Regions from separate parts of the Streptomyces sp. NPDC056452 genome, predicted to be linked through region 2. Evidence: riboswitches for the same ligand, from Rfam matches in the RefSeq annotation. Region 2 holds a riboswitch; the other holds the start of a gene.
What was found. Region 2 has a riboswitch for cobalamin ahead of ACFQ6X_RS21970 (cobalamin biosynthesis protein). Riboswitches for the same ligand answer to the same signal wherever they lie in the genome.
Positions count from the first base shown of each region.

Region 1 (11,803 bases), on a different contig from region 2:
GCCGAGTTGCCGCGACCAGGGGCGCGCTTGGCGCGTGCCACATCGATGCAGCTCAGCGCACCCTTCCCCGCGGTTTCAACGCCACCGGCGGCATGGCCGGAGCGGGCAGCCGGTCGCCGTCGTAGCCCTTCACCTCGCCGAAGCGAGGGCCTTCCATCCAGTCCAGCCGGGCCGCCTCGATCTCCTCGTGGGACCGTCCGATGAAGTTCCACCACATGACGATCTCCTCCTCGAACGGCTCGCCGCCGAGAAGCATGAGCCCGGCGTCGGAGACCGCACGCAGGGGCAGTTCGGTCCGGCCGCAGCCAAGGTAGAGCATCGAGCCGGGCAGTACCGGGACGCCGTCGACCTCGGCCTCGCCGGACATGGACAGCACCGCGTACTCGAAGTCGGGATCGAGGGGCAGCCGGGCCTCGGCGCCGCCCGTCAGGGCCAGGTCGGCACCCACGATCGGGGTGTACGCCGTGCCGGGCGACGTGGCGCCGTCGAGTTCACCGAGGATCACCGTTGCGGTGAGCCCCGGCGCGGTGACCGCGGGGAGGTCGGCGTGGTGCTGGAAGTGCGGTTCGACGTTCCTGTGGGCGTCGGGCAGGGCCACCCACAGCTGTGCTCCGTGCAGAAGCCTGGCATGCGGCTTCGGGCTCTCCTCGGAGTGGCTGATCGCCCGCCCCGAGGTCATCAGGCCCAGCTCGCGCGGGCGGACCGTCCGGAGGCTGCCCAGGCTGTCGCGGTGCAGGACCTCGCCGTCGTGCAGCCAGCTGACCGTCTGCAGGCCCATGTGGGGGTGCGGCGGTACCTGCATCCCGGGCTCGTCGGCGATGTCGTCGGGGCCGTAGTGGTCCACGAAGGCCCAGGCGCCGACCATGCGGCGGCCCAGGTTGGGCAGGAGTCGGCGGACCTCGGTGGACTCGCCGAGCTGAACATGCCGCGGCGTGAGGAGTTCACGCACCGGCTCGGCGACGACGAAGCCCCGTCCTCCGCAGACGGAGAGTGCGGCCTGGCGATCGAGATTGCTCATGGCGCTCAACCTATTCCCGTACGGACGCGGAGTGCCGGTCCCCACGCCGAAAATTTAGTGGAATATTAAACTACACCCCTGTGTTGACGCGTCCGCAGGACCCGATTCGCTCCAGGAGGAGAAGTGAACGACACCTACTACGAGTTCGGCACCGCGGCCGACCGCTGGGACCGTGCGCAGATGTTCTTCGACGCCAAGGAGTACCTGACGGCGGCGCGGATCCTCGACGGGCTGGTGGACGAGGCGCCGGAGCTGATCGCACCGCGGCTGCTGCTGGCGCGGGCCTACTACCACTCGGCGCGGCTCGCGAAGGCCGAGGCAGAACTGCTCGCCGTCCTGGAGCGCGACCCGGTCGAGGAGTATGCGCGGCTCATGCTCGGTCGGACACTGGAACGCCAGGGGCGGTCCTCCGAAGCGGCCCCGCATCTGAGGATGGCCGCGGCGCTGTCCGGGGACTTCCCGCAAGGGGATGCCCTTTAGTCCCTGATGGATCAGCGCGCGGCTGCAGATGCGCACAGAGCAAGGCTGAGGGACGCCCGGACACTGAATGTGTTCGGGCGCTCCGATGACACGGCGAAGCGCCGTGGTGGTCGTCGTGTGTCCGCCGGGGATTGCGGGACAGCCCTTGTCAGGGCATGACCTCAGGGCAGGACCCCTGACTTCGGGGGCGGTGCGGGCATTCCTTAACCTGGCGCTGTGACCAGCCATCTTCCTTCTTGCTCCTGCTGCGGCGACTCCCTCACGGACGAGCGGCGCATCGACGTCGGATTCAACCTGCCCGACGCCGCCCTCACCGCACCCGAAGCGGCCCGGCACCGGCTCGGCCCCTCCGCGCTGCTCCGGGTGGACGGCGTCGGCTCCTTCATCCGCTGTCTGCTGCCCGTCCGGCTGACGTACGAGACCGAGCTGGTCCTGGGCGTATGGCTGGAGGTCGACGAGGCCACGCTCCGGGAGGCCGACGAGCGGTGGGAGGACCGGAGTTACTCGGACCTCACCTTCAGAGGGCTGCTCTCCAACAAGGTCAGGCCCTGGGGCGACGACCTGCTGGGCGCCCCGTTCACCGCCCGGGTTGCCGATCCCGAGGAACTGCCCTACCTCGTCGCCGGCCACCACCCGCTGGCCACCCGCGTCCTGGAAGACGTCTGGGACCGGGACCACGTCCTCAGCCGCTTCCCGCACCAGCTCCCCGTCGACGTCCGCACCGGCCTCGGCGACCGCTGGTCCGTCGTCCGCACCGCAGGCCTGACCGCCCGGTTCGCCGATGGTGCGGATCAGTTCGCCGGTCCTGACCGCAGCGCCGCCGTGACAGTGTTCACGGATGACGCCCCGGGACGTTCCCCCGAGGACTTCCTCTCCGTACTGCTCGACGGCGCCCCCGACAAGCTTCCCGCGCAACGGCTCACCGAGTCTCTGCCCGACGGACTCCGCCACGCCTTCTGGCTGACCCCGGACGACCACGGCCGGGAGCGGCACGAGTTCTACGGCTTCACGGTGTCGGCCGCAGGCACCGCCGCCGGGCTTTTCTGCACCCATGAGGACTCCGCCGACCTCACCTGGGCCCAGCGGGTCTGGCGTTCCCTCGCCTGCTCGGATCCTTCTTGATCCGACAACGTGCGCCTCGGGTCGGCATCGGTGGTACGGATCCGAAGGCAGAGACCGACCTGTCAGCTCTTCCCGTCCCCCTGCGCCGCATTCGACACCCGGTCCAGCCATTCGTTCATCAGGACCGATTCCGCGGCACTGAGGCCGGACCCCTTCGACCGGTTCAGCAATGCCCTCAACCGGACTGCAGCTGAGGGAACTTCGGCCTCCACCGGCTCGGCGACGCGCGCGTCCGGGGTGAAGACGGCGGCGTGCACAGCGTCGCGTACACGCGTGCGCACGCTGTCGTCCGAGAACGTCGCGGGGCGGGATACGAGCATGAGGGCGACACCCGTATTGGCCGACATGATCATCTGGGCGGCCAGTTCAGGAGTGACGCGAAGCTTCCCCTGTTCCGCAGCCCGCTCCAGGTCACGGGTCAGGATCCGGTGGGACTCGAGCGCCGCGGCGGGCGGTGTGCGCATCGCCGGGGAGTTCATCAGCCGGTACAGGTTCGGGTTGCGCAGGGCGAACTCGATGTGGCTGTCCCAGCCGTTGCGGAGGTCCTCGACGGGGTCCGTGGACGCGCCGCGTTCCCGCTTCGTCGCCAGGTACGCGTCGTAGCCGTGGTCGACCACCGCCGACAGCAGCCCTTCCTTGTCCCCGAAGTGCCGGTAGAGAGCCGGTGCGCCGACCTGGGCCGCCTCGCACACGGCCCGGGTGGAGATGTCCCCGTCCGGGGACGCCGCGACGAGCTCGGCGGCCACTTCGAGGATGCGTGCTCGGGTACTCACCGCACGGACGCTATCAAGCGGTGCACGGCCCGGTTCGCGCGCCCGTGCGGGGAACGGCACACCGTCGGGGCCTGTCCGGGAGGGTCGCGGAGGAGGGCCGCCCGGTCCGTCACACGATCCCCCCGTTGGCGCGCAGCACCTGGCCGTTGACCCAGCGGGCGGGGCCGGCGAGGAACGAGACGACCTCCGCGATGTCCTGCGGCGTGCCCAGCCGTTCGAGCGGCGGCTGGGCCGCCATCCGCGTGATGGTCTCCTCATCCTTACCGTCCAGGAAGAGCGCGGTGGCGGTCGGGCCCGGGGCCACGGCGTTGACCGTGATGTCCCGGCCGCGCAGCTCACGGGCGAGGATCAGCGTCATGGCCTCCACCGCTCCCTTGGTGGCGGCGTAGGCGCTGTATCCCGGGAGGGCGAGCGAGAGCACCGAGCTGGAGAAGTTGATGATCGCCCCGCCGTCGCGGAGGCGGCGCGCCGCCTGCTGGTCCACGACGAAGGTGCCGCGGATATTCGTGCGGTGCATCCGGTCCAAGGCGTCCAGGTCGGTGTCGACCAGTGGTGCGAGCGTCATGACTCCCGCGGCATGGACGACCACGTCGATCCCCCCGAAGGCGGCCTCGGCCGCGTCGAAGAGTGCGGCTACGGCCGTCTCGTCGGCGACGTCCGCCTGAAACGCGAATCCCTCGCCACCTGCGGAGATGACAGCCTCTACGGCCGCTTCCGCCTCGGTCTTGTTGCCCGCGTAGTTGACGACGACGGCGAATCCGTCGGCCGCGAGCCGCTCGGCGCTCTCGCGGCCGATGCCTCGCGAGCCCCCGGTGACCAGGGCGACCCTGCGCGGCGCGGTGGTGTGCTGCTGTTGCTCACTCATGACCTGCTCCTGCGATAGAGGGGCCCCGGCCGTCTCCGCGACCCGACACGAACAACGCTAACACCATTACCGTAGCGACGCTACGTACCGTCGCGTACCGAAACTCGCATGCGTCGGCCCCTGTGGAGGTGATACTCCGGCCTGTCATGGACAACCTCATGACGACACGCCTCCTGCTGCACCCGCTGAGCGCGGCCGAAGCCGCATCGGTGGAGGCGGGTGAACCGCCGGCAGGCACGCTCTGGGCACCCGGATACCCCGGGGACGGGGACCGCGGTGTCGCCCGCCGCTTCCTGGAGACCTGCGCGGACGCCGGCAGCCCCCAGCCGTTCGGCGCCTACGAGATCCGCCGCCGCGCGGACGGCCACGTGATAGGTGGCGTGGGCTTTCACGGAAGGCCCGATTCCGACGGCCGGGTGACGATCGGCTACGGCTTGATCCCCTCGGTTCGTGGCCTGGGGTACGCCTCCGAAGCGCTACGGGCCCTTCTGGCCTTCGCGCGTTCCCAGGGGGTCGCGTCCGTGAAGGGCGACGCCGATCTCGACAACACCCGGTCGCACCACGTCATGGCAGCGGCCGGTATGCGGCTGGTCGGCGAGGACGACCGGCTCAAGCACTTCCGTATCGACTGGAGCACGAACCGGGCGGACGTCTGGACCATGACGCCTGACGCCTGAACTTCGGGCTCCGCCCGGAGCCCGTACATGACGGAACCCGCCGGGAATCCCGGCGGGTTCACTTGCCGTAGGCCCCTACGGGGCTCGCGGGTCAGCTCACGGCATCGGCCGGGCGGGGTGCCGTACGGTCACCCGCCGACGACGCGGTACGGGCGGCCGGTACGAGAAGCCGCTCGGTCAGGTAGCCGAAGACGAGACCGAAGGCGGTCCAGAGCGTCGCCTGGACGGCGAGCGTGGACAGCCGGAACTCCCACAGCAGGCTGGCCGGGAAGTCCGTGCCGACCTCGTTGAACGAGGGCAGGAAGGCGTAGGCGAGCCCGATCAGGAGGACATAGCCGGCGCCTGCGGCAGTCGTCGCGTTCCAGTTGCCCAGACGGGGTGCGAGACGTTTGCCGAGGATCACGGCGGCAACGGCCAGCAGCACGCTGAGCGCGACCATCAGGAAGAACATGCCGGTGCGCTGTCCGATGGTGTCGGGGTTGCCGACAGCCGGCGGGTTCGCCGGGTACTTCAGGAACGGCACGACGTACACCGTCAGCAGGGCCCCACCCGCGACGAGTGCGGCCGTGGCCCTCGGGCCGAAGCTGCCGATGCGGCCGAGGGCGTAGCAGAAGACGAGTGCGGCGATGCCGCCGATGGCCACGCCGAATACGAGGACACCGGTGGCGAGCCCGCCGGTTGCCTGCATCGTGCGGCTGACGAGTTCCTCGCCGCCGCCGTGGTCGTGGGTGTGTGACTCTTCCAGCGCGATGGCGGCGTCCACGCGGGACTCACCGAGGAAGTAGGCCACGGCAAGGGCGAGCGCGCCGGCCACGAGGCCGGCGAGCATGCCGCGGACGAGCAGAGCTCTGACCGATACGGAGTTCATGGAACGTTCCCCTGATTCCCGGAGTTTCAGTGGCAGGGGAATCCGAGGAGGTGGCGTCCGTCGTGGACCCACTCGTGCACGGACTCGCCCGCGAAGACCGCGGTGGCGCCCTGCTCGGCTCCGACGAAGTACAGCAGGACGAGCATCAGGATGCCGAAGAAGACGGCCCAGGGGGCAATAGCCTTCAGGGAGATGGGGGTGATCGCGGGTGCGATCGCAGCTGGGGCAGCAGAATGTGCCATGGCAGAACCTCCTGTGGGAACACGCGTCCCTGTCGTGGTGCCTGAGACGAAGGTGCCGGGTCTGACTTTCCCGCAGAACGAGCGGGTACACAGTGGCGCGACCGTGCCGGATTCTCACCGGACTTCCGTTCACACCTCGTCTTGGTTGCCGCGACCATACCGCCTGTTGCTCGGGCGCCGCCACGGTGCAACCGTCCCGGTCACGGCCCGCGGCGCGGGCCGTGTTCCCATGGGGCGCCTACGCATCGGGCAGTTGTTCAAGAAGGGGAGGGCGAGCATGACGGTACGGGTGATGTTGATCTCACCGGCCATGAATGCCGCGTCGAGGGAGGCGCGCTTCGAGGGTGACGCACCGTTGGACGAGGCGGGTCTGCGCAGGGCCGGGGACGCCGCCGGTGACGTACCGGGAGCCGACCGGTACGTGCGCGGTCCATCGGAGCGCTGCCGGCAGACCGCTCAGGCGCTCGGGCTCGACCCTCGTGCCGAACCTGCTCTCCGCGACTGGCACATGGGGCACTGGAGCGGGCAACGGCTGTCTGACGTGAGCGCCGCCGAACCCGACGCCGTGTCCGCCTGGCTGAGCGACCCTTCGGCCGCCCCGCACGGGGGCGAGTCGCTCCTGGACCTGGCTGCCCGGGTGGGCAGTTGGCTGGAGACCCTGGCCGGGGACGGCGATGTGCGGGTCATGGCCGTGGTCGAACCCGCGGTCGTCCGCGCGGCGGTGGTCCAGGCGCTGGATCTGCCGGTACAGGCCTTCTGGCGGCTCGACGTTCCCCCGCTCGCGCTCACCGAGCTCAGCGGACGGTCGGGCCGGTGGAACCTGCGGTGCGGTCGCCCTCCGGAGGCACGTGGGGCAGGGCGATCGCGGTAACCGCGAACCCGTCCTGGACCAGCCACTTTCCCTCGAACGACCCCGGTATCCCGGGCGCCGTACGGTGCAGCTGTGCCGTGAAGGTGCCCCGGTGCCGAATCCCTTCACCCCGGCGGAATTCGACCTCGGCCTCGTCGAAGTCGAGCTCGATGCCGGTGAGCGGGTACCAGGTCTTGAAAACGCTCTCCTTGGCGCTGAAGAGCAGCCGGTCCCAATGGGGGGCCACGCCGCCCGCCACGGGCCCGATCCGCCGCCGCTCCGACGGAAGCGAAATGACCTCCCACACGTCGGCCGGCAGTGCTTCGTCCGGTTCCGCGTCGATGCCGAGTGCGCGCACTTCGGACGCCCGGGCCAGCACCGCGGCTCGGTAGCCCTCGCAGTGCGTCATGCTGCCCACGACGCCCTCGGGCCACAGGGGCGCCCCCCGGTGGCCGCGCAGCACCGGTGTGGGCGGCAGCCCGAGGGCCGCCATGGCTCGTCTCGCGCAGGCGCGCACGGCCGCGAACTCGTGCCGGCGCTTGTCCACGCTGCGAGCGACCAGTTCCGCTTCCTCGGGGTAGAGCGTTCCCGCCGGAGCATCCGCCTCGAAGGTGTCCGCGCAGGCGACGTACTCGGGCACCAGTTGCTCGATCACGCCTCCTCCCCCGGCCCGTCCGGGGGCTGTTCGCCCGTGTAGGGAAGGATCTGACGCAGCAGGCCACGGGGGTGGCCACGTTTGCGCCACTCCCTGGGGTAGCCGATCGAGACCTCCTCGAAGCGCACTCCGTCGAACCAGGTCGTACGGGGGATGTGGAGGTGCCCGTAGACGACGGCGGCGACGTTGAAGCGGCGGTGCCAGTCGGCCGTCAGTTCCGTGCCGCACCACTGGGCGAACTCCGGGTACCACATGACGGATGTGGGTTCGCGCACCAGCGGCCAGTGCCCGGTGATGACGAGAGGGACGTCCGGGTCGTGCGCGGCGAGCCGCTCCTCGGTCTGCGCCACCCGCGCCCGGCACCAGTCGTCCCGGGCGGGGTAGGGGTCGGGGTGGAGCAGGTACTCGTCGGTGCAGACGACGCCGGCCTCGTGCGCCTTGGCCAGGGATTCTTCCTTGGTCATCGTTCCGGGGGCCCTGAAGGTGTAGTCGTACAGCAGGAACACGGGGGCGACGGCCACCGGCCCGTCCGCTCCCTGCCACCGGGGGTACGGGTCCTCCGGTGTCGTCACGCCGAGCTCGCGGCACACCTGGACGAGGTGCTCGTACCGTGCCTGTCCGCGCAGTCGTACGGGATCCTTGTCGACGGTCCACAGTTCGTGGTTGCCGGGGGTCCACACCACGTGGGCGAAGCGGCCCGCCAGCATCTCCAGCGCCTGTGCGACCTCCTCGGCCTGCTCCGCCACGTCGCCCGCGACGATGAGCCAGTCATCGTCGTGCGACGGGTGCAGCTTGTCGGCGATCGGACGGTTGTCGGTGATCCCGAGATGGAGGTCGCTGACGGCGAGAAGCCGGCCCCGCCCCGGCGGCGATTGGCGGGCCGGGTCGCTCAGTTGACTCATTGTTCGAATTTACCGTCCTGCTCGCTCCGCCGGGCCTCTTGTCCTCGGCGCGTCCCCTCCGCGGCACGCCTCCCTCGGCCGCCGTGGAACACCCGGCGAGAGCTCCGACGGACCTCGGCGGTTCGCTCCGAAAGCCGCGACCACAGGTCGCCTCCAGAGCTGCTCAAGCACTGCTTTCCGGCCGAAGCCTGCGGTTTCACGCGAAAACCAGATCGACATCACCGCAGGTCAGGCGGTAGTTCGCGGTTGTACCACTGCAACCTGTCCATATGGCGGACACCCGGCACGAGGCGTTCACACCACGTCCGAGCTGCCCGAACGGCCATTCGGTAGGTCCGTCTCGCGGAGGTTGGGCCGGAAAGAACTGATCGATGTGCACTCACTCCCCGCAGGCGCAAGACTCCCCACCGCAATCACCACTTCACGCAAAGGAGCTTCACGCATGCGTTACAACCTCGGCAGATTCTGCGTAATCGCCACGGTCTCCACACTCGTCCTGTCGGGCACAGCAGCCATGGGCGTCGCGCAGAGCCGGCCCGCTCAGCCGACCAGCCTCTACGCCCCGTCGGCCCTCGTCCTGTCGGTCGGCAAGGGCAGCGCCGACGAGGTCACCGTCCAGCGGGCCGTCACCCTGAGCTGCGCGCCCCGCCCGCAGGGCACGCACCCCGCGCCCGCTGCGGCGTGTTCCGAACTGCGCGCGGTCAACGGTGAGTTCGCCCGGCTGACCACGCCGCGGTCGCCCGGGAAGTGCACGCGCCAGTGGGACCCCGTCGTCCTCGACGTGACCGGTGTGTGGCAGGGCCGCAGCGTCTCCTGGTCGGCCGGCTTCGGCAACGCGTGTGAGATGCAGGCAAGCCTGGGCGAAGGACCGGTCTTCGCCTTCTGATCGAGCCGTGCGCCGCACGTGGTCGAAGGGCCCGGTCGGCGGGGGTGCTGACCGGCTCGGACCTGCGCCATGCGGCCGCCGGCGCTCGCGGCCAACGGAGTCGGCAGGGAACCTGCGCCGCTTCGGCCGGGTGCCGACTCGAGGCAGTTCGGCACCCGGGCTCCCGAAACTCGTTGCCACGACACCGTCGCCGCCGTCCCGACCTGCCGTCGGGGCAGCCTGGGTGCCCCGACGGAAGCGGCCTCCGCACGACCACGGTTCGAATCCGCCCGGGCATTCAGAGGGTGGTCTGGACGTGAGGAACTGGGGTAGGCGGGTCGCCGAATGACTCGTGAGCGAGCGAAAGGGAGACTCCGGTGCTGATGGCCCATCCTGCGGTACTGCGGAACCTTGTCGATCAGTACGACACCCTGCGCATTCTGCGCGCAGAGAACGGTGACGCGGAGGTGCAACGACGCATGGACGACGTCGCCTACACGCTCTGCGTGGCCACGGGCACCCGGGACATCGACGCCGCACTCATCGCCGCACGCCACCAATTGCCGGGCGCGCGCCCTCAGGACGACTCCGTCCTCACCACCTGAGGGAACTGAGCGCAGGAGCCGCTGTCGCCGTTGTCGGGCGGCAGCGGCTCACGTTCAACAGGCCTGCGCTCTGCAGTCGTTGAGCAACGTCGTGTTCCTGTGACCAGGAGCCCAGGTCGTGGCCGTGGTGGCACGACCTGGGCAGGAACCGGCCCGGGCCGGTGCCCGTCAGCCGACGTCCACGTTCGGCACCCGCGTCATCGTTCGCGCGAGCCGCCGCACCCTGGGGCCTCCTGTCCCGTTCTCGCGAACGAGGACCGGACGTCACCCCGTCGACTCGTCCGGGGTCGGGTGTTCCGGGTGAACGCCGGCATTGCGGGCGGCGTTGCGACCCGAGCCGGCCTCGTCGGGGTCGGGCTGTTCGTCGTCGGTCCCGGGGTCCGATTCCGCTTCGGGGCGTTCGGTATTCGGCGGGAGAATCACGTCGAGCGCGTCCTCGCCCTCCTGGACCTGTTGGTCAGGCATATCGGCAGGTACAGGCGGCGGGCTGCCCTCCGCCCCGGTGTAGGCGATCCCCTCGGGCCTGCGGTCGGTCATGTCACTGCTCCTGTCGGTGCAGGCCCATTCTCGTGCGTGTGGGCCGGTGTCGCACCTCGCGTACCCCTTGCATCCCGGACGACGCGTCCCCGTCGTCACCGGCTCCCCGGCCGACCGACTCCGGACCGGCACGACCCGCCCGGAACAGGCCGGGAGGCTTCGTGGCCAAGGACTCCTCACAGGGCTCGACCGGATCGGAGGACGGTGTCGTGCACGAGGCCGCCGGGTGGAGGGACGTGGTCAGCCGCTCACCGCGCGACAAACCCGGTGACGTCGGCGATCACCCCCGGGATACTGGTCGCCCATGGATGAGGTCGAAGTCGTCGTCGCCCATTCCGAGCGCGCGACTCTGCGCGTCGGCGACGTGTTCTTGAAGGTGGACCCCGATCAGGCGCGCATCGACGTCGAGGTCCGGGCGATGTCCCTCGCGCCGGTCCCGACCCCGGCGGTCCTGTGGCACAAGCCGCCCGTGCTCGCCGTCGCCGCACTCCCGGGGACGACGCTCGGGAGCCTCGGCGGGCCGTCGACCGGGTCGCGGGCGGCGTGGGCCGCGGCGGGTGCCGCCATCCGGAAGTTGCACGACGCGCCGTTGCCGCCCTGGCCCGGCCGGGGAAAGGGTCTCGACGAGCTGGCGGCGGAACTCGACGACGAGTGCGAGTTGCTCGTGACGAACGGCGTCCTGCCCTCCGCCGTGGTCACCCGCAACCGCCAGGTCGCCGAGGCCGCGCTCCGGCCGTGGACTCCGGCGTTCACGCACGGCGACCTGCAGATCGCGCACGTCTTCGTCGAGGGCGACGAGGTCACAGGCATCATCGACTGGTCCGAGGCGGGCCAGGGTGATGCCCTGTACGACCTCGCGACCTTCACGCTCGGACACGAGGAGCACCTCGACGACGTCATCGCCGGCTACGGCACCGACATCGACCTCGAAGTGATCCACGCGTGGTGGTCGTTGCGCAGTCTGCTGGCGGTTCGCTGGCTGATCGAGCACGGCTTCGACCCCTCCGCGCCGGGCTGTGAGATCGACGTGCTGAGATCCCGTATGTGAGGCTGCGCGGGCCCGACTGCTACGTGGGCGTTCTGACGCATCGAGCAGGCCGTCCCCCGGGATGATCGCCCGCCGTCAGGGGTGCGGGGCTTGAGCAGCATCCGAATGAGTTCGGGCTCCGTGCCACTGGCCCCGGCGTGGTCGGGTCTCGCCTTCGTTCACAAGGGCGCCCACAGTCTCGACGAGGGCGACCATGGCCAGTACCGGGGCGAGCACATGCCTGATGGCGGCGGCAGCTTCTAGGATCTCCGCATGGCGACGAGACTCGTGCAGATCAATATGAAGGCCCAGGACGA
Region 1 is NZ_JBHTRI010000014.1:139,064-150,866, forward strand. It holds gene ACFQ6X_RS16565 (pirin family protein) at 53-1,018, opposite strand; gene ACFQ6X_RS16570 (tetratricopeptide repeat protein) at 1,142-1,498, shown strand; gene ACFQ6X_RS16575 (DUF2199 domain-containing protein) at 1,715-2,620, shown strand; gene ACFQ6X_RS16580 (TetR/AcrR family transcriptional regulator) at 2,683-3,393, opposite strand; gene ACFQ6X_RS16585 (SDR family oxidoreductase) at 3,503-4,258, opposite strand; gene ACFQ6X_RS16590 (GNAT family N-acetyltransferase) at 4,405-4,935, shown strand; gene ACFQ6X_RS16595 (CbtA family protein) at 5,027-5,803, opposite strand; gene ACFQ6X_RS16600 (CbtB-domain containing protein) at 5,830-6,045, opposite strand; adenosylcobalamin (AdoCbl) riboswitch at 6,090-6,187, opposite strand; gene ACFQ6X_RS16605 (histidine phosphatase family protein) at 6,323-6,916, shown strand; gene ACFQ6X_RS16610 (4'-phosphopantetheinyl transferase) at 6,840-7,550, opposite strand; gene ACFQ6X_RS16615 (metallophosphoesterase family protein) at 7,547-8,452, opposite strand; gene ACFQ6X_RS16620 (subtilase-type protease inhibitor) at 8,895-9,338, shown strand; gene ACFQ6X_RS16625 (DUF5133 domain-containing protein) at 9,695-9,922, shown strand; gene ACFQ6X_RS16630 (hypothetical protein) at 10,187-10,459, opposite strand; gene ACFQ6X_RS16635 (phosphotransferase family protein) at 10,764-11,507, shown strand; gene ACFQ6X_RS16640 (hypothetical protein) at 11,598-11,750, shown strand; gene ACFQ6X_RS16645 (VOC family protein) at 11,760-11,803, shown strand, end outside.
Region 1: linked by a shared signal. The riboswitch ahead of ACFQ6X_RS16600 (CbtB-domain containing protein) and the one ahead of ACFQ6X_RS21970 (cobalamin biosynthesis protein) in region 2 are both predicted to bind cobalamin.

Region 2 (11,803 bases):
GGAAAGGACGGCAGCGTCCTGCATGCCGAGCTGTCCTGCGGCAACGGCAGGGTGATGCTCGGCTCCAAGGGGGGCGAGGGCGTGTTTGCCAAGGCGATGGCGGGGGCGGGACCCGCGGGGGTGTACGTCGTCGTGGACGAGGTGGACGAGCACCACGCGCGGGCCGTGGAGCACGGCGTGGAGATCCTGATGCCGCCCACCGACCAGGACTACGGCTCGCGTGACTACATGGCGCGGGACGCGGAGGGCAACGTCTGGAGCTTCGGGACGTACGCCCCGGGGTCGGCGGGCTGACCGCCACCCCCGGGGTTTCGCGCTCCGTGCTCAGGCGCCGCCGGTGTGCACCTGGAACGCCGCCCGGCGCACGGCCTTGGCGAGGGCCGGGTCGGGGTGGGCGGCGGCCAGGGCGACCAGCACCTGCACGGTGCGCGGGTGTCCGACCGCCCGGACCTCGTCGAGCAGGGCCGGGACCGTGCCCTGGACGGCGGAGTCGAGATGGCGGACCAGCAGGCCGGTCTCGCCGTGATCCGCGACCGCCGCCGCGGTGTCGATCCAGAGCCAGGTGGCTTCCTCGCGGCTGAGGACGTCCTGGGCGTCGTCGGGGTCGGCGCCCTCGTACTCGGCGAGCCAGAGCAGGGCGTACGGACGCAGCGGTGGTTCGCTGACGACGGTGCGCACCACGGGCTCCGCGGGAGCACCGACGACACGCAGCGCCTCGAAGGCGAGACCGCGCAGCAGGGCGTCCTCGCCGCGGGCGACGGCGAGCAGTTCGGTCACCGCGCTGCCGACGGTCCGGGCGGCGAGCCAGGCCCGGTACTCGACGCGGGCAGGCCCGGGGGTGAGCCGGGCGCAGCCGAGCAGCATGTCGGCAGCGGACTGCTCGATGTTTCCGGCCGGGCTCTGGGCGGCGACACAGATCTGTTCGAGCTTGACCCAGACCGCCCAGTTGCCGAGAGGGGTGAGCGTGGCCTGTCCGGCTCCGAGCGTCAGCGCGCCGACGGCGGCGAGGCCTTCGAGGGCCCAGTCGAGCAGGAGCGCGTTCAGGTCCTCGGGCTGCCCGGTCGCGGGGCTGCCGGGTGCGGGCTGCTGCGGCGGCCCGTAGGGCACCTCGCACCGCTCCTCGTGGAGTTCCGCGACGCGCTGGCCGAGGAGGTCGAGGAGGGCGGGCACGGTGACGGGGCCGGCGGAGAGCTGCAGGAGCGAGAGCACCTGGGGCACCGCCTCGACGGCTTCGGCGACCGCGGTGGCCTCGATGCCTTCGGGTGCGGCGTGGACGAGCGACCAGGCGTCGAAGAGCGCCACCCAGCCGCGGAGCACGGCGGAGTCGTCCCGGTCCCAGGCGCGCAGCCTCCAGCCGGGGCGCGCGGTGTCGCCGTGGAGTTCGATCAGCCCGGCCAGCCTGGCCCGGTCCCAGCCGGTCTGTATCTGGGCGGGCGACAGTTCCAGCGCCGCCGCGGCCCGTTCCAGGGCCTGGGTGGCGAGCGGGGCCGCCCCCGGGCTCGCGCCGTCGGCGGCCCAGTGGGCGATCCGAACGGCGTGGGCGAGCACGGCCCTGGCCTGGCGCGCCAGTTCCGCAGGAGGCGGTGTGCCCTCGGGTGGGCGGGGGGCCGGCCTGGTGCGCCGGGTGGTCACGGCCTTGCGGGCGGTGGCAAGGGGTCGCGGGCGGACAAGTCGCAGCCTGGAGTCGCGCGGGGTACGGGACGTCACGGGAGCAGTCTTGCCTCTGACGGCCCGAAAGCCCAAACGGAAGCCGGATCCCATGGCTACGGGAAGGTTTCGGACCCGGTCACCAACCGGGCCGATCCACCCCATCAGCTCACATCAGGGGCGTGAGGAAGCGCCTGAGGGCCTCTTCGTAGCGTGCCGGATCGGCATTCCACATCGCCGCATGCGGAGCCTGCGTCACGGGGTGCAGGGTGACCAGGTCGGGACGCAGTGCGGCCAGTTCCCGGGACGGCTGCCAGGGCGCCAGCGTGTCGTCGGGGCCGTGGAAGATCAGCGTGGGGGCGTGCAGCGCGATCGGTACGGAGGTCTCCAGGAGCGGGGCGCCGCGCAGTCCGGTCTGGCCCTGGGCGGCCCGGACGGCAAGGGGCAGGAGTGCGGCGGGGATGCCGTGGGCAGCGGCCAGGGCGCGGAGGGTGACCTTCCAGTCCAGGACCGGGGAGTCCAGGACGAGACCGCTGATGCGGTCGCGGAGCGCGGAGTTGACGGCGGCGTGCAGGGCCATCGTGGCGCCGGTGGACCAGCCGTGGACGACGACGCGCTCGGCCCCGTAGCGCACGGCGTGCCGGATGGCAGCGTCGAGGTCGCGCCACTCGGACTCGCCGAGGTGGCCGAGCCCGTCCGGCGAGCGGGGTGCGCCGGCGTCACCGCGGTAGGCGAGGTCGAGCACCGGGAACTGCTGCTCCTGCAGGAATCCCGTCACGTTCAGGGGGTGTTCGCGGGTGGTGCCGAGGCCGTGCACGGTGATGACCCAGGTGTCGCGTGCGCCGGGGAGGAACCAGGCGGGCAGGGCGCCCAGCTCGCCGGGGACCTCGACCTCCTTGTACGCGAGGCCGAGTGCGCCGAGCGGGTCGCCGCTGTGGAGCACGGGGGTGAGGCGGACCTTGGCGCCCGGTTCCAGGCTGCCCCGGGTGACGCGTTCCAGCCTGCGCACGACGGTGTCGGCGGAGTCGTGCGGTGCCTGCTCGACGACCGGGCCGACGATCGCGTGGACGTCGCGGCCCACCAGTCCGTACGTGCCGGGGCGCAGCGCGGCGAAGGAGCGGGTCAGGGTGACCTGCCCGGGCGCGGTGGCGTGCACCGTGAGTCTGCGGTCTCCGGGGAAGGGGCGTGGCGACGGGGCCCCGAGGGCGGCGTCGCTGGCGTACCGGCCGGCCGCGACCGCTGCCGCTCCGACGCCGAGGATCGTGGAGACGGCTGCTGCCGTCGCTGTTGCCGGGCGCACGGCTCCAGTGTCCTGGGCTACGGCGCGGGCTGCCAGTGGGACGGGGCCGTACGGTGCCGGCCCCGGGCTCAGCCGGGCTGGCCGTACCCCTTCAGGGCGTCCTGTACGTCGCTCAGCTGGGCGCGCGAGAGCAGGGACGGGTGGCGGCCGGGCACGGAGCTCGCGGTGAGCCAGAGCCTGCACATCCATTCGAGCTGGGCGGTGCGGTCGTAGGCCTCGTCGAGGGTGTCGCCGTAGGTGACCGTTCCGTGGTTCTGCAGCAGGCAGCCGGTGCGGTCGCGCAGGGCGGTGAGCATGTTCCCGGCAAGCTCCCGCGTCCCGTACCGGGCGTAGGCGGCGGTACGGACGGGGCCGCCGAGCATGGCGGCGGCGTAGTGCACCAGCGGGACCTCGTCGACGAGGGTGGAGACGGCCGTGGCGTGCACCGCGTGCGTGTGGACGACGGCGGCGGCGTCGCTGTTGCCGTAGACGGCCAGGTGGAGGGGGAGCTCGCTGGTCGGGGTCATGGTCCCGAGGACCTGGCGCCCTTCGAGGTCGACGCCGACCGCGTCCCCGGGGCCCAGCCGGTCGTAGGGCACTCCGCTGGGGGTGACCAGGACGATTTCGCCGACCCGTGCCGACACGTTGCCCGAGGTGCCGACGACGAGTCCGTCCGCGGCCGTCCTGCGGGCCGTCGCGACGACGCCGTCCCATGCCCGCTCGATCGCGTCCCGGTCCTGATCATTCATGCGGCGATCCTAGGGGCCTGCGTCCGGATCACGCCGGGTCCGCGGGGTCCCGCCAGGACCTGTCGGGCGAAGCCGTCGCGAAGCACGTGACCGATGTCTCTCCAATGGGGCAAATGCGGCAGACCAGATGCGGTGCGGAACCCGGCGAAGGCCGGTTCCCGCACCGCCGCGGGCCGGTGCAACCGCCCTCGGCGCACACAAGCGGAATGCCTGTTCGCGCTTGGAGTCACCGCACCGCCCTGCCCAGTTCATCTTCCGTTCACCCAGGTTGCTTACGTTCCTACAGCCACTGACGTCGAACGATTGCCTGGGTAAATGGAACACATCACGCTGCTGCTCGCGATCGTGATCGTGACAGCTCTCGTGTTCGATTTCACGAACGGTTTCCACGACACCGCCAACGCGATGGCCACCACCATCTCGACCGGCGCCCTCAAGCCCAAGACAGCGGTGGCCATGTCCGCCGTTCTCAACCTCGTCGGCGCGTTCCTGTCGGTGGAGGTCGCCAAGACGATCTCCGGCGGGATCATCAACGAGAACGGCCTCAGAACCGAGGTCATCTTCGCGGCGCTCGTCGGCGCCATCCTGTGGAATCTCCTGACCTGGCTGGTGGGTCTGCCCTCCAGTTCCTCCCACGCACTCTTCGGCGGCCTCATCGGCGCCGCGGTGATGTCGGCCGGCTGGTCCTCGATCAACGGCGGCACCGTCGTCACGAAGGTCCTCCTGCCCGCGATCGCGGCCCCCCTCGTCGCCGGCCTGGCCGCGCTGCTGGCCACGAAGCTGACGTACCGCCTCAACCGGAAGGTCACCGACGAGGCGCAGCTGAAGTCGACCGCCAAGGGCTACCGGGCCGGACAGATCGCCTCGGCGGGTCTCGTCTCGCTCGCCCACGGCACCAACGACGCCCAGAAGACGATGGGCATCATCACCCTGGCCCTGGTCACCGGTGGCGTGCTCGCCCCCGGCTCCAACCCGCCGGTCTGGGTCATCGCCTCCGCCGGTATCGCGATCGCGATGGGCACCTACCTCGGCGGCTGGCGCATCATCCGCACCATGGGCAGCGGCCTCACCGAGCTCAAGCCGCCGCAGGGCTTCGCCGCCCAGACCAGTGCGGCCACGGTCATCCTGGCCTCCTCGCACCTCGGCTTCTCCCTCTCCACCACCCAGTCCTGCTCCGGCGCCGTGATGGGCGCCGGTCTCGGACGCAAGGGGGGCGTGGTCCGCTGGTCCACCGCCACCCGCATGTTCATCGCCTGGGGCCTGACCCTGCCGGCCGCCGGTCTGGTCGGCGCGGGCGCGGAGTTCCTCACCAAGCAGGGCCCCTGGGGTGTCGGCGTGGTCGCCGTGCTCCTCGTCGCGGGCTCCGCTGCCATCTGGCTGCTGTCGCGCCGCAAGCCGGTCGACCACACCAACGTCAACGCGACGGACGCCGAGCCCGCGGGCGTCGTCACCACCGCCATCGCGGCCGTCAGCCCGCCGCCCGTCGGCTCCGGCGTCCCGGACCTCAAGACCACCATCCCGGCCCCGGCCCCGACGGCCGGATCCCCGGCCGACCCGGCCCGACCGGCCACGGTGTAAGGACAGATCCGTATGAACATCGACTGGGCAGCTCTCGCCTCCGTCTTCGGCGTCAGCCTCGTGGTCACCGTCGCACTGGTCGGCCTCTTCACCCTCGGCATCATCGGCCTCTCCAAGCAGGCATCGGCGGTGCAGTCCGGAGGGTCTCTCACGCTGGCGCGCACCGGCGCGTACGCCTGCTTCGGGCTGTGCGCGGCGGCGGTCGCCTACGGGATCTATCTGATCGTCGTCTGACCACCCCGGCGCCGAGCCGCCGTCTCCTCCCGTCGGGCCGGACACACCACGTGTGTGTCCGGCCCGATGTGCGTCTGCGCACACTGCACTCCCGCAGGTCAACGGCAGGTTGACGGGCGTTCACGGGGCGTGGTGGACTGCCGGTGCCATTTACGGCGACAGGAGAGGAAGCCGGTGCGAATCCGGCGCGGTCCCGCCACTGTCACCGGGGAGCAGGCCCCCACACGGAAGTCACGGTCCGGCACGGACTGGAAGGCCGGGGGAACTGCGGATCCGGAAGCCAGGAGACTCTCGTCGCCGGTCACGTCGAACCAGGGCGCGGACCCTGAGTTAAGGACATCTGCCATGCCTGGCTGCCGTGCGTCGGTCCCTGTGTCACCCGCTCCGAAGGTCGTTCGAGGCACGACGGCCGGCTGAACCGTGCGAGCCGACCGCATCTTCGCGTACGGCGCCACCGCCGGATTGATCGGCGACCTGCTGCTCGGTGACCCCCGGCGGGGCCACCCCGTCGCCGCCTTCGGGCAGGCCGCGGCAGGCGTCGAGAGCCGGCTGTGGCGCGATCACCGCGGCTGGGGCGCCCTGCACGCGCTGGTCTGCGCCGGGGGCGCCGCCGGTGCCGCCGCGCTGGCCGCTCGTGCCGTACGGAACCGTCCCGCCGCGGCCGTGGCGCTGACCGCCGCCGCCACCTGGTCCGTCGTCGGCGGTACGTCGCTGGGGCGGGAGGCCCGCGCCATCGGCGGCGCGCTCGCCGCCGGTGACATCGAGGTGGCCCGCGAGCGGCTGCCGCACCTCTGCGGACGTGACCCCCAGGCCCTCGACGGACCCCAGATCGCCCGCGCGGTGGTGGAGTCGGTCGCCGAGAACACCTCCGACGCCGTCGTCGGCGCCCTGGTGTGGGGCGCCATCGGCGGTGTCCCGGGCCTCGTCGGGTTCCGGGCCGTCAACACCCTCGACGCCATGGTCGGCCACAGGTCGCCGCGCCACCGGCGCTACGGCTGGGCCTCGGCCCGTCTCGACGACCTCGCCGGCTGGCCCGGTGCCCGCCTCACCGCCGTGCTCGCCGTGGCCGCCGGCGGCCGTCCGCGCGAGGCCGTGCGGGCCTGGCGGGCCGACGCGGGAAAGCACCCGAGCCCCAACGCGGGCCCGGTGGAGGCCTCGTTCGCGGGTGCGCTCGGCGTGCGCCTCGGCGGGACCCTCGCGTACGGCGGGCGGGTCGAGCACCGGCCCGTGCTCAACGGGGCGACCGGCCGGGACGTGCACGTAGCGGATATCGAACGCGCGGTGCGGCTTTCGCGCCGTGTGAGTGTGCTGGCCCTCGGCGTGTGTGCGGCCGCGCGGCTGGCCTCGGGAAGGAGAGGCCGGGCATGAACGGCGGACAGGGCGGCGGGCTGCTGGTCGCGGGGACGACCTCGGACGCGGGCAAGAGCGTCGTCACGGCGGGTATCTGCCGGTGGCTGGTGCGCCGGGGGGTGAAGGTCGCGCCGTTCAAGGCGCAGAACATGTCGCTGAACTCGTTCGTGACCCGCGAGGGTGCGGAGATCGGCCGGGCCCAGGCGATGCAGGCGCAGGCCGCCCGGGTGGAGCCGAGCGTGCTCATGAATCCGGTGCTGCTCAAGCCCGGCGGTGACCGCTCCAGTCAGGTCGTCCTGATGGGGAAGCCGGTCGGCGAGATGAGCGCGCGCGGCTACCACGGCGGGCGCCAGGAATCGCTGCTGGGGACGGTCGTGGACTGTCTGGAGCAGCTCCGGGGCACGTATGACGCCGTGATCTGCGAGGGGGCGGGCAGTCCGGCCGAGATCAATCTGCGGCGCACGGACATCGTGAACATGGGCATCGCGCGTGCCGCCCGCTTCCCGGTGCTGGTCGTCGGGGACATCGACCGGGGCGGGGTGTTCGCCTCGTTCTTCGGTACGACGGCGCTGCTGAGCGCCGAGGACCAGTCGCTGGTCGCCGGGTACCTCGTCAACAAGTTCCGCGGCGATGTGTCGCTGCTGGAGCCCGGCCTGGACATGCTGTACGAGCTCACCGGGCGCCGTACGTACGGGGTGCTGCCGTTCGCCCACGGCCTCGGCATCGACGAGGAGGACGGGCTGCGGGTGTCGATGCGCGGCGCCGTGCGGGAGTCGGTCGTCGCGCCGCCCCACGGGCAGGACGTCCTGAGGGTCGCGGTGTGCGCCGTGCCGCTGATGTCGAACTTCACCGATGTGGACGCGCTGGCGGCCGAGCCGGGCGTGGTGGTGCGGTTCGTGGACCGGGCCGAGGAGCTCGCCGACGCGGACCTGGTGATCGTGCCCGGTACGCGCGGCACGGTGAAGGCGCTGGCGTGGCTGCGCGAGCGGGGGCTGGCCGACGCGCTGCTGCGGCGGGCCGCCGAGGGGCTTCCGGTGCTGGGGATCTGCGGCGGGTTCCAGGTGCTCGGTGAGTCCATCGAGGACGAGGTGGAGTCGCGGGCGGGGCTGGTCGACGGGCTGGGGCTGCTGCCGGTGCGGATCCGGTTCGGCCGGGAGAAGGTGCTGGGCCGGCCTGTCGGGTCGGCGCTCGGAGAGCCCGTGGAGGGGTACGAGATCCATCACGGGGTCGCCGAGGTGCGCGGCGGCGAGCCGTTCCTGGACGGGTGCCGGGTGGGCGCCGTGTGGGGGACGCACTGGCACGGGTCGCTGGAGAGCGATGCGTTCAGGCGGCGGTTCCTGGCGGAGGTGGCGCGGGCGGCCGGACGGCGGTTCGTGGCGGCTCCGGACACGAGTTTCGCGGAGCTGCGGGAGGAGCAGCTGGACCGGCTGGGGGATCTGATCGAGGAGCACGCGGACACGGATGCGCTGTGGCGGCTGATCGAGGAGGGGTCGCCGGCGGGGCTGCCGTTCGTGCCGCCCGGGGCGCCGCGGGGGGCTGGGGCTTCTGTCCCTTCCCCAGGCCGGGGCTCCGCCCCGGACGCGCAGCGAACGCCTGATGTGGCTGGACCCATTGTGCATGTGACAGAGGAGGCACCGTGAGTACCCCGTATCCCTTCACCGCCATCGTCGGACAGGACGATCTGCGGCTCGGGCTGTTGCTGAACGCCGTCAGTCCGGCCGTCGGCGGCGTTCTCGTGCGGGGCGAGAAGGGCACCGCCAAGTCCACCGCCGTGCGGGCGCTCGCCGCGCTCATGCCGGAGGTGTCCGTGGTCTCCGGGTGCCGGTTCTCGTGCGATCCGGTCGCGCCCGACCCGGCGTGTCCCGACGGTCCCCACGAGGCCGGGACCGGCGTGTCGCGCGCCGCGCGGACCGTGGAGCTGCCCGTCGGCGCGTCCGAGGACCGGCTCGTGGGTGCGCTGGACATCGAGCGGGCGCTCTCGGAGGGGGTGAAGGCCTTCGAACCGGGGCTCCTCGCCGACGCGCACCGCGGGATCCTGTACGTGGACGAGGTCAATCTGCTCCACGACCACCTGGTGGACCTGCTGCTCGACGCGGCGGCCATGGGTGCCTCGTACGTCGAGCGCGAAGGTGTCTCCGTACGGCATGCGGCGCGGTTCCTGCTGGTGGGGACGATGAACCCCGAAGAGGGCGAGCTGCGACCGCAGTTGCTGGACCGCTTCGGGCTGACCGTCGAGGTGGCTGCCTCCCGCGACACCGACCAGCGGGTCGAGGTCGTACGGCGGCGGCTCGCGTACGACGACGATCCGGACGGGTTCGCCGCCCGGTGGGCGCAGGAGGAGGGCGCGTTGCGGGCGCGGATCGCCGCCGCGCGTGTCCTGTTGCCCGAAGTGGTGCTCGGGGACGGTGTGTTGCGGCAGATCGCCGCGACGTGCGCGGCTTTCGAGGTGGACGGCATGCGTGCCGACATCGTCATGGCCCGCACCGCTACGGCGCTGGCCGCGTGGGCGGGGCGCGATGAGGTCACCGCCGAGGACGTGCGGCAGGCCGCGCTCCTTGCGCTCCCCCACCGGCGGCGGCGGAACCCCTTCGACGCGCCCGGGCTGGACGAGGACAAGCTGGACGACACCCTCAGGGACGCGGCCGACGACGCGGACGGGGGCGACGACGATCCGGATCCCGACGGGCCGGGTGGCGGCGGGCTGCCTCCTCAGGGCGGCGGTCCCGACGCGGAGGGCGGTCCGGGCACGGAGAACGGACCGGGCACGGAGAGCGGTCCCGAGGAGGAGAGCGGTCCCGGATCCGGCCGTCCCGACGCGCCCGCGCCGGCCGGCGGCGGGGAGCAGCAGCCGGTACGCGCCTCGGAGCCGTTCCGCACGAAGATGCTCAGCGTGCCCGGTCTCGGCGAGGGCGCGGCCGGGCGGCGGTCCCGGGCGCGTACCGAGCACGGGCGCACGACGGGGGCGCGGCGGCCCCAGGGGTCGCTGACGAAGCTGCACCTCGCGGCGACCGTGCAGGCGGCGGCGCCGCACCAGCGGGCGCGCGGGCGGTCCGGCCGGGGCCTCGTCGTACGGCGTGACGACCTGCGGCAGGCGACGCGGGAGGGGCGCGAGGGAAACCTGGTGCTCTTCGTGGTGGACGCCTCGGGGTCGATGGCGGCCCGGCAGCGGATGAGCGCCGTGAAGGGCGCCGTGATGTCGCTGCTGCTGGACGCCTATCAGCGGCGGGACAAGGTGGGCCTGGTGACGTTCCGCGGCAAGGATGCCGAGGTCGTACTGCCGCCCACCTCGTCGGTGGACGCGGCGGCGGCGCGGCTGGAGTCGCTGCCGACCGGTGGGCGCACCCCGCTGGCCGCGGGCCTGCTGAGGGCGCACGACGTCCTGCGGGTGGAGCGGATGCGCGATCCGTCCCGGCGGCCGCTGCTCGTCGTGGTGACGGACGGCCGGGCGACCGGTGGTCCGGACCCGGTGGCGCTGGCCGCGCGGGCCGGCCGGCTGCATGCCGCCGAGGGCACGGCGTCCGTCGTCGTGGACTGCGAGTCGGGGTACGTGCGCCTCGGGCTCGCCGCACAGCTCGCCCGGGACATGGGGGGCGGCGCGGTCACGCTCGACGAACTGCGCGCCGACTCGATCGCCGGGCTGGTCAAGGATGTTCAAGCAGCCGGGAGGGCCGCGTAATGCCACAGGGACAGCCTGTATCGGTGCCGGACGACGGACTGACGACACGTCAGCGACGTAACCGTCCGCTCCTCTTCGTCCACACGGGCATCGGCAAGGGCAAGTCGACGGCGGCCTTCGGGCTCGCGCTGCGGGCCTGGAACCAGGGCTGGCCGATCGGGGTGTTCCAGTTCGTGAAGTCGGCGAAGTGGAAGGTCGGCGAGGAGAACGCGCTGAAGGTGCTCGGGGCGAGCGGCGAGGGCGGCACCGTCGACTGGCACAAGATGGGCGAGGGCTGGTCGTGGGTCCAGCGTGGCCTCCACGGCGACAACTCCGACAACGAGGAGAAGGCCCGTGAGGGCTGGGAGCAGGTCAAGCGCGACCTGGCGGCTCAGACGTACAAGCTGTACGTGCTGGACGAGTTCGCCTATCCGATGCACTGGGGCTGGATCGACACCGACGAGGTCGTCGAGGTGATGCGCGACCGTCCGGGGACGCAGCATGTCGTGATCACCGGGCGCAACGCTCCCGCGAAGCTGATCGAGGCCGCCGATCTGGTGACCGACATGTCGAAGGTCAAGCACCCGATGGACGCCGGTCAGAAGGGCCAGAGGGGCATCGAGTGGTGAGTGTTCCTCGTCTGGTCATTGCCGCGCCGGCCTCCAACAGCGGCAAGACAACGGTCGCAACGGGCCTGATGGCGGCCTTCGCGGGCCGCGGCCTCGCCGTGTCCCCGCACAAGGTGGGCCCGGACTACATCGACCCGGGGTACCACGCGCTGGCCACCGGCCGTCCGGGGCGCAACCTGGACGCGTACATGTGCGGTACGGAGCTGATCGCCCCGCTGTTCGCACACGGTGCCGCCGGTGCCGGCCTGGCGGTCGTCGAGGGCGTGATGGGGCTGTACGACGGCGCTTCGGGGCAGGGTGAACTCGCCTCCACGGCCCAGGTGTCGAAGCTCCTCCGGGCTCCCGTGGTGCTCGTCGTCGACGCCTCGTCGCAGTCCCGTTCGGTCGCTGCCCTCGTGCACGGTTTCGCGTCCTGGGATCCCGAGGTGCGGATCGGCGGGGTGATCCTCAACAAGGTGGCGTCCGACCGGCATGAGGCCCTCCTGCGGGAGGCGCTCGAGGAGACGGGCCTGCCGGTGCTGGGGGCCCTGCGGCGGGCGCCGCAGGTGGTCACGCCTTCGCGTCATCTGGGTCTGGTTCCGGTGGCGGAGCGGCAGACCGAGGCAGTCGACGCCGTACGGGCGATGGCGGAGCGCGTACGGGCGGGCTGCGACCTGGACGCCCTGCTGGCGCTGGCCCGTTC
Region 2 is NZ_JBHTRI010000022.1:49,332-61,134, forward strand. It holds gene ACFQ6X_RS21940 (VOC family protein) at 1-294, shown strand, start outside; gene ACFQ6X_RS21945 (hypothetical protein) at 325-1,632, opposite strand; gene ACFQ6X_RS21950 (alpha/beta hydrolase) at 1,817-2,947, opposite strand; gene ACFQ6X_RS21955 (class II aldolase/adducin family protein) at 3,016-3,675, opposite strand; gene ACFQ6X_RS21960 (anion permease) at 3,991-5,253, shown strand; gene ACFQ6X_RS21965 (hypothetical protein) at 5,266-5,487, shown strand; cobalamin riboswitch at 5,651-5,778, shown strand; gene ACFQ6X_RS21970 (cobalamin biosynthesis protein) at 5,908-6,855, shown strand; gene ACFQ6X_RS21975 (cobyric acid synthase) at 6,852-8,477, shown strand; gene ACFQ6X_RS21980 (putative cobaltochelatase) at 8,474-10,513, shown strand; gene cobO (cob(I)yrinic acid a,c-diamide adenosyltransferase) at 10,513-11,121, shown strand; gene ACFQ6X_RS21990 (cobyrinate a,c-diamide synthase) at 11,115-11,803, shown strand, end outside.